One region of the Enterobacter sp. SA197 genome, then DNA from elsewhere that is predicted to be linked to it. Evidence: predicted binding sites of a transcription regulator. Region 1 holds the regulator's gene; each other region holds the start of a gene.

Region 1 (3,267 bases):
AGAAAGCCCAGTACGCTTAATCCCGCCAGCCAGACTAAAAATCCTTTTCCTGGTTGCATGGCACTATCTCTTTTTATGCAGGTAAACAGGGAAACAGAGTCTAGGGAGTGAAAGTCAGCTTGTGAAACGCTAATATTTGCGCACTGGTTTCAAATTTTTTGCAGGCAGACTATGTGGTCAGAATATTCACTTGAAGTCGTTGATGCGGTGGCACGTAATGGCAGTTTTAGTGGTGCAGCGCAGGAACTGCATCGGGTACCGTCGGCGGTGAGCTATACCGTACGTCAGCTGGAGGAATGGCTCGCCGTTGAGCTGTTTCAGCGTCGTCATCGGGATGTCGAATTAACCCCCGCTGGCGCGTTATTTCTCAAAGAAGGGCGTTCTGTTATCAAAAAAATGCAGATCACCCGACAACAGTGTCAGCAAATTGCCAACGGCTGGCGCGGGCAGCTGGCTATTGCGGTGGATAATATCGTTAAGCCGGAGCGGACCCGCCAGATGATAGTCGACTTCTACCGCCATTTTTGCGATGTTGAGCTGATCGTCTTTCAGGAGGTCTTTAATGGGGTCTGGGATGCCCTGGCAGACGGGAGGGTGGAACTGGCGATCGGCGCGACCCAGGCGATCCCGGTCGGAGGGCGTTACGCGTTTCGTGATATGGGCATGCTGAGCTGGAAGTGTGTGGTGGCAAGCCACCATCCCCTGGTGCAGATGGCCGCACCGCTGAGTGACGAGACATTGCGCAACTGGCCTTCCCTGGTGCGTGAAGACACGTCCCGTTCCCTGCCCAAGCGCATAACCTGGCTTCTGGACAACCAGAAACGGGTGGTGGCGCCGGACTGGGAGTCTTCTGCGGCGTGTCTTTCCGCCGGTCTGTGTGTTGGCATGGTGCCAGCGCATTTTGCGCGCCCGTGGCTCGATAAAGGAGAGTGGGTGGCGCTTACGCTCGAAAATCCATTCCCCGATGCTGCCTGCTGCCTGACCTGGCAGCAAAACGATGCCTCGCCGGCACTGGACTGGCTGCTGAATTACCTGGGAGACAGTGAAACGCTAAACCGGGAATGGCTGTGGGAGCAGGATTAACCGGCCCCCACGGAGGGGATTAACGGCGGTAGTCGCGGAACGGACCGTCAGCGACCGAACGACGTTCTATCAGACGCGGGTGAACTTCAATGGACTGAGAAACTTCGCGTTTATTCACAATACGATCGAGCAGCATATTGAATGCGGTCTCTCCGAGCGAATCCTTCGGCTGATGGATAGTGGTGAGCGAGGGGGTAAAATACCGTGAGTTACGCACATTATCATAACCGATCACCGAAATATCCTGCGGCACCCGCAGCCCCATTTCATCCGCCGCGCAGAGTGCCCCCATCGCCATAATGTCACCGCCGCAGAATACCGCCGTAGGGCGTGAAGACTGGGTGAGGATTTGCTGCATGGCGCGATAGCCCGATTCCGGTTCAAAATCACCCTGGACAATCCAGTGTTCCGGTACGCTGATGTGCGCTTCTTCCATTGCCTTCATGAAACCCGCCAGGCGGCCCGCGCCCGTATTGCGCTCAAGTGGCCCTGGGATGACGCCAATATCACGATGACCACGTTCAACCAGATAACGACCGGCCATGTAGCCGCCTTCGAACGCGTTATCGATAACGGTATCCGTGAAGTCGGCTTTTGCTTCACCCCAGTCCATCACCACCATTGGGATGTGACGATATTCGCCGAGCATCGTAAGCAGGGATTCCGGGTATTCAGAACACATGACCAGCAAACCGTCGACACGCTTTTGCGCCATCATCGACAGGTAAGCCCCTTGCTTTTCAAAGTTATTCCACGCATTGCCGAGGATAAGGGTATACCCTTTCTGGAAGCAATTTTTCTCAACGGCTTCAATAATCTCGGCAAAATAGGCCGCTTCACTGCTGGTCGCCAGCAGACCAATGGATTTGGTGTGATTCACTTTCAGGCTACGGGCGACGGCACTCGGCGAGTAGTGAAGCTCTTTAATTGCAGCCCACACGGCATTTCGTGTCTCTTCAGCCACGAAACGCGTCTTGTTAATTACATGTGATACGGTTGTGGTGGAAACGTTTGCTCGCTTCGCTACGTCTTTAATCGTTGCCATCAGATGTCACTCCATGCCATATCATAAGCTCCTGAAAATACATAAGGTAAACGTTTGCCTGCCTTCACCCTTTCGCCGCGCGAGGGGAAACTTACGCCGGGAAAAAGACACTGAACGTCAGGAGGGGAGTCAATGGCCGGTACGCTAATAAATTTAGCGTCGAATTTTGTCTTATCTTGAACAAAAGGGGAAGAGGTAAAACGTATATCAATCTAATTCCTGCAAGATTTTTACGTTTATTTATGCAAAAATGCGCTATCTCACTTTTTGTGGGGATTTAAAAAAGGAGAAAAATTGATGAGTACCGACCTGAAGTTTTCTTTAATGACTACCGTTGTTGTCCTTGCTCTGATTGTTGCAGGCGCAATGACTGCCGCTCTGAACTGATTTACCCCGAGGGAGCGCGAGCTCCCTCGCTGTTTCCCCTTCGATTATTCCCTCCCCAGCAATTCTCTTTTCGCGATTCATTGACTGCTGTTTTTTGTGATTAATGTCATACTTTTGCCTTCTGTGACGGTGTCGCCCGACGACACGGCATTTCCGGAGCGTATAAAACATGAAAATTAATTATCCACTGCTTGCCCTGGCGATTGGCGCTTTCGGCATCGGTACGACGGAATTCTCCCCGATGGGACTTCTGCCCGTCATTGCCCGTGGTGTCGATGTGTCGATTCCAGCGGCAGGGATGCTGATAAGCGCCTATGCAATAGGGGTAATGGTGGGGGCGCCGCTAATGACGCTGCTGCTTTCGCATCGCGCGCGTCGTAATGCGTTAATCTTTCTGATGGCAATCTTCACGCTGGGCAATGTGTTATCCGCCATTGCGCCCGATTACACCACGTTGATGCTCTCGCGAATTATTACCAGCCTCAACCACGGCGCCTTTTTCGGGCTTGGGTCGGTGGTGGCGGCGAGCGTGGTGGCAAAGGAGAAGCAGGCCAGCGCGGTTGCCACCATGTTTATGGGACTGACCATTGCCAATATTGGCGGTGTCCCTGCGGCCACCTGGCTTGGTGAAACCATTGGCTGGCGTATGTCATTCCTCGCCACGGCGGGACTTGGCATTGTTGCCATGGTCAGTTTGTATTTCTCTTTGCCAAAAGGCACTGCCGGTGAGCGACCTGACGTGCGCAAAGAGC
Region 2 (3,267 bases), 320 kb from region 1:
GTTAAGCTGCTGCCGCTGGGTGATGATGTGACCTTTGTGCCCGGACATGGCCCCATATCAACGCTGGGTCATGAGCGTTTGCATAATCCCTTCCTGCAGGATGAACTCCCTGTCTGGTAAATAAAAAAAGCCGCGAAAGCGGCTTTTTTATGATCACCCTGACTCAAAGCACGGCGACAATGGCTTCACATAACGGTGCCATATTATCTGGCGTCATTCCGGCGACATTGACGCGCCCCGACGCGACAGCGTACACCCCGAACTCTTCCCGCAGACGCAGAACCTGCTCTTTCGTCAGACCGCTGAACGAGAACATGCCGTTCTGTTTAGTGATAAAGCTGAAATCGCGGTTTGCACCTTTATCCTGCAGAGTATTTACGAACAGCAAACGCATACGCTGAATGCGCTGACGCATATCCGTCAGCTCCTGTTCCCAGATAGCGCGCAGAGCATCATTGCCAAGGATGGTCGCCACCACAGAAGCGCCGTGTGCGGGTGGGTTGGAGTAGTTCGCACGAATGGTCGCTTTCATCTGGCTGAAAGCGCGGTCGGCGGTTTCACTATTGGCTGTGACCAGTGTGCAGGCGCCGACACGTTCATTATAAAGGCCAAAGTTTTTAGAGAAGGAGCTGGCGACAATCAGTTCTTCATGAAGCGCAGCAAAGGCACGTAACCCTTCCGCATCCTCTTCCAGGCCACGAGCGAAACCCTGATAGGCAAAGTCAAAGAGCGGGAGCCAGCCTTTTTCTACTGACAGTCTGGCCAGCGTTTCCCACTGCTCCAGCGTCGGGTCGATCCCGGTAGGGTTATGGCAGCAACCGTGGAACAGGACCACGTCCCCTGCGACAGCACCTTCAAGGCTTGCCAGCATGCCATCAAAATCAAGCGCATGGTGTTGCGCATCGTAATAGGCGTAATCGCACACTTCCAGACCCGCGGAATTGAACACGCCTTTATGGTTTGGCCAGCTCGGATTACTTACCCACACGCGCTTAGCTGAAGTATTTTTGGCCAGGAAATCAGCCGCGACACGCAAACCGCCCGTGCCACCTGGTGTCTGTGCCGTACGGGCGCGTTTGTCACTGATAATGGCGCTGCCCTTTCCGAACAGCAGTTCCTGGGTGCAACGACCAAATTCAGGAATACCGTCTATGCCGAGGTAATTCTTGGTGGTTTCATTTTCCAGCAGATATTGTTCAGCTTTTTTTACGCTGGTCAGAACAGGGGTTTTGCCGGTTTCGTCTTTATAGACACCAATACCCAGGTTGATTTTGGTTGGACGTTCATCGGCGCGAAACAGATCGGCTAAACCCAGAATAGGGTCAGCCGGGGCAGCGGTTATAATCTCAAACATGACAAGGTTCCATTGTGATGACAGAAGGGAGGTCCGCTATCAGGGTAACGGGAGAACCAGTGATTGCCAACCGTTTGCAATAAAAAGCGTGCGTCTTTTTGCACGACAGAAGGTTGTTCTTCCATAAAGCAAAAAACAGGGCCGAAGCCCTGTTTATCATGCATATAATAACGAGGTATGCTGATTAGAACTGGTAAGTTACACCCAGAGTTACGTTATCGGAGGTACCAACCCAGGAGTAGTACTGGCTGTCTTTGTCATCCAGCAGGTTGATACGGTAGTCGCCGTATACGTTGAAGTTTTTGTTGAAGTAGTAGTACGCACCAACGGTCACGTATTTAGCCAGGTCGTTGGAAACGGTGTTGCCGTTGTTATCCAGGCCCAGTGCTTTGCCGGTGGACTGAACGTAAGATACGGACGGACGCAGGCCGAAGTCGAACTGGTACTGTGCGATAACTTCGAAGTTCTGAGTTTTGTTAGCAACAGATTTGTCGTCGTTAACTCTGTTACCAAGGATGCTGGTGTTACGGGTTTCTGCGTAAACAGTTGCCAGGTAGACGTTGTTCGCATCATATTTTGCACCAACAGCCCAGCTCTCTGCTTTCTCGCCTTTGCCGTCGTCTTTCTGGTATTTGGTACGGTTAGCGGTGCTGTATGCGCCGATCACGCCGAAGCCTTCACCGAACTCATAGCCCAGGGAGGTACCGAAACCGTCGCCGTTGCCACGTTCGATGTCGTCGCTACGATCGTTTTTGCCCTGATACTGCAGCGCCAGGCTCAGACCATCAGCCAGACCGAAGAAGTTGCTGTTACGGTAGGTCAGAACACCGGTAGAACGGCTGGTCATGTAGTTATCGGTGTTACCGCCACCCCAGGTTTCGCCGGAGAAGGACGGAGACATATCGGTGTAAGATTCTACATCGTAAACCACGCCGTAGTTACGGCCGTAGTCCAGAGAGCCCGCGTCAGTTACTTTGATACCAGCGAATGCCAGACGGGTAACGTTGTCCTGGTTGCCTTCAGCTTTGCCCGCTTTGGTACGGTATTCCCATTGGCCGTAACCGGTAACATCGCTGTTTACCTGAGTTTCGCCTTTGAAGCCGATCTGACCGTAAGAGGAGTCCTGGTTAGTAGTGCTATCGCCGGAGGTGGTGAAGCCGTGCTCACCAACAACTTTCCCGTACAGGTCCAGTTTGTTGCCGTTTTTATTGTAAACTTCAGCAGCATTTGCTGCGCCAGCTACCAGCAGGGCAGGGATGACCACTGCCAGGATATTGCGCTTCATCATTATTTATTACCCTCATTGGTTTTTTTGAACACCTGCCACTGCCTCCAATAAATTCCGTCAATAATAATTTACGGAACTATTGATGAGAGTTTGGTGTCTTTCTGTGTCTGAGAGGCATCTTTCCATTCATATAATCGTTTCGCTAGCCTGAAAGTGCTACAAATGTCTTAAAGAAGTAACAGAAAGCAATATTATGTAATAATTTATGAATTTTAAGGAACTTTGTGAACCAACTCAAAGTTCAGAGACAATCGTCGATAAAAACAGCCATTCTTATCCTATTTATATGAATTACTTATAATTAATAAAGATAACGGGATTTCTTATTCAAGAATCGTTCTCAACAAGCTTTTGCTTATGACGAGGTTCAGCCATCTGGATTGCTGTGTATATTTTATCCAAATGTGCTATTCGATGAGGAAAAACTAATCCGCAAGAAAGGTGGGGGTTATTTTTTGTTCAGGAATGTTTCAACGACAGGCAGGTAAATTCAGGTCAACATGGTAACGCGGAGTCAGTATGGCAAAGGCAAATGAAGAAACCATGACAGTGGAGTAAAAAGGCCAGCACCGGCTGGCCTTTATGTTTTTAGAAAGTGGCGCTACGCGGAGTTCGCGGGAAGGGA
Region 3 (3,267 bases), 1.5 Mb from region 1:
CTTCCACCGCCTCACCAATCACGGCATAGGGCGCGCGCTCGCGGCGGCATAGCTCGTCAAACAACGGAAGCTGGTCGGCCGCCACGGAGAGCACATAACGCTCCTGAGATTCGTTACACCAGATCTCAAGCGGGCTCATGCCCGGTTCATCGCTCAGGATGTCACGCAGCTGGAATTTGCCGCCGCGCCCGCCGTCGCTCACCAGCTCCGGCATGGCGTTCGACAGGCCACCTGCGCCTACATCGTGAATAAACTGAATCGGGTTGGCATCGCCCAGCTGCCAGCAGCGGTCAATCACCTCCTGACAGCGACGTTCCATTTCCGGGTTGTCGCGCTGAACGGAGGCAAAATCCAGGTCCGCATCGGACTGACCGGAAGCCATAGACGAGGCAGCACCACCGCCCAGACCGATGTTCATCGCCGGGCCGCCCAGCACAATCAGTTTCGCACCGACAGTGATTTCACCTTTCTGCACATGGTCAGCACGGATATTGCCGATGCCGCCTGCCAGCATGATGGGTTTGTGGTAACCGCGCAGCTCTTCACCGTTGTGGCTGTTCACTTTTTCTTCATAAGTACGGAAGTAACCGGTGAGCGCGGGGCGACCAAATTCGTTGTTAAAGGCTGCACCGCCCAGCGGGCCATCGGTCATAATATCCAGCGCAGTAACGATACGCTCAGGCTTACCGAAGTCCTCTTCCCACGGCTGTTCAAAGCCCGGAATACGCAGGTTCGAGACAGAGAAGCCCACCAGACCCGCTTTGGGTTTGGCGCCACGACCGGTTGCACCTTCGTCACGAATCTCACCACCGGACCCCGTTGCCGCACCCGGCCACGGCGAGATTGCCGTCGGGTGGTTGTGGGTTTCGACTTTCATCAGAATATGTGCGGCTTCCTGGTGGAAGTCATAACGCCCGCTCTCATGGTCAGCAAAGAAACGCCCGACCTCTGACCCTTCCATGACCGCCGCGTTGTCTTTATAGGCAGACAGCACATAGTCAGGGGTCTTTTCGAAGGTGTTTTTGATCATTTTGAACAGCGACTTCGGCTGCTGTTCACCGTCAATGACCCAGTCGGCGTTAAAAATTTTGTGGCGGCAGTGTTCGGAGTTAGCCTGCGCGAACATGTACAGCTCAATATCGTTAGGGTTCCGGCCAAGACGGCTGAACGCCTCCTGGAGATAATCTATTTCGTCTTCCGCCAGCGCCAGGCCCAGACGCACGTTTGCATCAATCAGCGCCTGACGTCCCTCACCAAGCAGATCTACGCTCTGCACCGGTGCTGGCTGATGGTGTTCAAACAGCGTTGCCGCCTCCGCTTCTGCGGTAAAGACGGTCTCCATCATGCGGTCATGCAGCGCTGCGGCAACACTCCCCCACTGCGCCTCGGTCAGCGTGGAGGCCTCAACGTAGTACGCCACTCCGCGCTCCAGACGATTGATTTTGGCCAGGTCGCAGTTATGAGCGATATCCGTTGCTTTAGAAGACCAGGGAGAGATAGTGCCAGGGCGAGGCGTCACGAGGAGCAATTTGCCGGACGGGGTATGGCTGCTTAAGCTTGGGCCGTACTTCAGAAGGCGCTGCAGTCGGGTCAGTTCTTCCTCGTTCAACCGGTCATTCACGTCGGCAAAATGGACATACTCAGCGTAAATGTTGCTCACCGGGAGCTGGGCTGCCTGAAAACGCGCCAGCAGTTTGTTGATACGAAATGCGGACAGTGCAGGCGAACCACGCAGAATTTCCATCATAAGTCTCTCGTCGTCGAAGCTTTAAGTGTGCATCAGGGGGAAAACGGGCGTCATTATAGTGAATCCTGAGCAGCGACGAAACCGTTTGCGTCGAAATAAAATTGCCTGCGCCAGTTGGCTATGCCGATGCGCCCCTTCGCTAATTAGTTGCCAACTGGCGTATTGTTGCGCAAAATGCCGCTCAATTACGAATAAACCCCCTGGTATTGATAGCGGCTTTTCACTTGGGCGACGCACGGCGCAGAGAATTAACTAATTGAAAAAATTTAAGATTAATTATCTGCTCATAGGCATCGTTACCCTTCTGCTGGCAGCCGCGCTATGGCCTTCTGTCCCCTGGTTCGGCAAAGCTGAGAATCGCATTGCTGCCATTAAGGCGCGCGGTGAGCTTCGTATCAGCACCATTGTCACTCCGATGACCTATACAAACGTAGACGAAAAGCCCTACGGCCTCGACTATGAACTGGCGCAGCAGTTTGCCAGGTACCTGGGGGTAAAACTGCACGTCACCGTCAGGCAAAATATCAGTCAGCTGTTTGATGACCTGGACGAGGGCCGGGCCGACATGCTTGCCGCCGGCCTGGTCTACAACAGCGATCGCATTCAGCACTACCAGCCAGGTCCGGTTTACTACTGGGTCTCCCAACAGCTGGTCTACCGTGTCGGCAGCTATCGCCCCCGAACGCTGGCAACCGTAAACGACAGCCAGTTAACCATCGCGCCCGGCCACGTCGCCATCAACGATCTACGTGAACTAAAAGAGAAGAAATTTCCCGAACTGAGCTGGAAAGTGGATGAGAAGGCAGGCACCACCGAGCTGCTGGAGCAGGTGGTGAACGGTAAGCTCAGTTATACGGTTGCCGACTCTGTTGCCATCAGTTTGTTTCAGCGCGTCCATCCCGAACTCGCGGTGGCTCTCGACATCAGTGATGAACAACCGGTGACCTGGTTTACCCGCCGTGATAATGACAATACGCTCTCCGCCGCGATGCTCGACTTCTACAACAACATCAACGAAGACGGGACGCTGGCACGCCTGGAGGAGAAATATCTGGGTCACGGGGAGGATTTCGATTACGTGGATACGCGTAGTTTCCTGCGGGCAGTGGATAGCGTCCTGCCTGAACTCCAGCCACTGTTTACGAAATACGCGCAGGAAATTGACTGGCGTCTGCTGGCTGCCATCTCTTATCAGGAGTCGCACTGGGACACCCAGGCTACCTCGCCAACCGGGGTGCGCGGCCTGATGATGCTCACTAAAAATACGGCCCAGAGCCTGGGCCTGAGCGATCGTACAGACGCGGAACAGAGCATCAGCGGCGGCGCGCGTTACCTGCAGGATATGATGGCGAAAGTGCCGGAAACCGTCCCCGCTGAGGAGCGCATCTGGTTTGCCCTCGCGGCGTACAATATGGGGTATGCCCATATGCTGGATGCCAGAGCGCTGACCGTTAAAACGAAGGGTAATCCCGACAGCTGGTCGGATGTAAAGCAACGGCTTCCTATGCTGAGTCAGAAGC

The links. The regulator PurR, encoded in region 1, represses purine synthesis genes. The targets are predictions, from matches to a motif close to CANGCAAACGTTTGCNTG.
Region 2: a site for PurR is predicted at 1,418-1,435, ahead of M1D91_RS08340 (amino acid aminotransferase). Genes of this name have one in related genera too.
Region 3: a site for PurR is predicted at 1,822-1,839, ahead of purL (phosphoribosylformylglycinamidine synthase). Genes of this name have one in related genera too.

Annotation. Positions count from the first base shown of each region.
Region 1 is NZ_CP096393.1:2,152,655-2,155,921, forward strand. Features, by position in the region: gene punC (purine nucleoside transporter PunC) at 1-59, opposite strand, end outside; gene punR (DNA-binding transcriptional activator PunR) at 172-1,083, shown strand; gene purR (HTH-type transcriptional repressor PurR) at 1,103-2,128, opposite strand; gene cydH (cytochrome bd-I oxidase subunit CydH) at 2,426-2,515, shown strand; gene M1D91_RS09970 (MFS transporter) at 2,685-3,267, shown strand, end outside.
Region 2 is NZ_CP096393.1:1,833,061-1,836,327, forward strand. Features, by position in the region: gene M1D91_RS08335 (MBL fold metallo-hydrolase) at 1-120, shown strand, start outside; gene M1D91_RS08340 (amino acid aminotransferase) at 164-1,354, opposite strand; gene M1D91_RS08345 (porin) at 1,539-2,642, opposite strand; gene asnS (asparagine--tRNA ligase) at 3,231-3,267, opposite strand, start outside.
Region 3 is NZ_CP096393.1:3,674,449-3,677,715, forward strand. Features, by position in the region: gene purL (phosphoribosylformylglycinamidine synthase) at 1-1,747, opposite strand, end outside; gene mltF (membrane-bound lytic murein transglycosylase MltF) at 2,004-3,267, shown strand, end outside.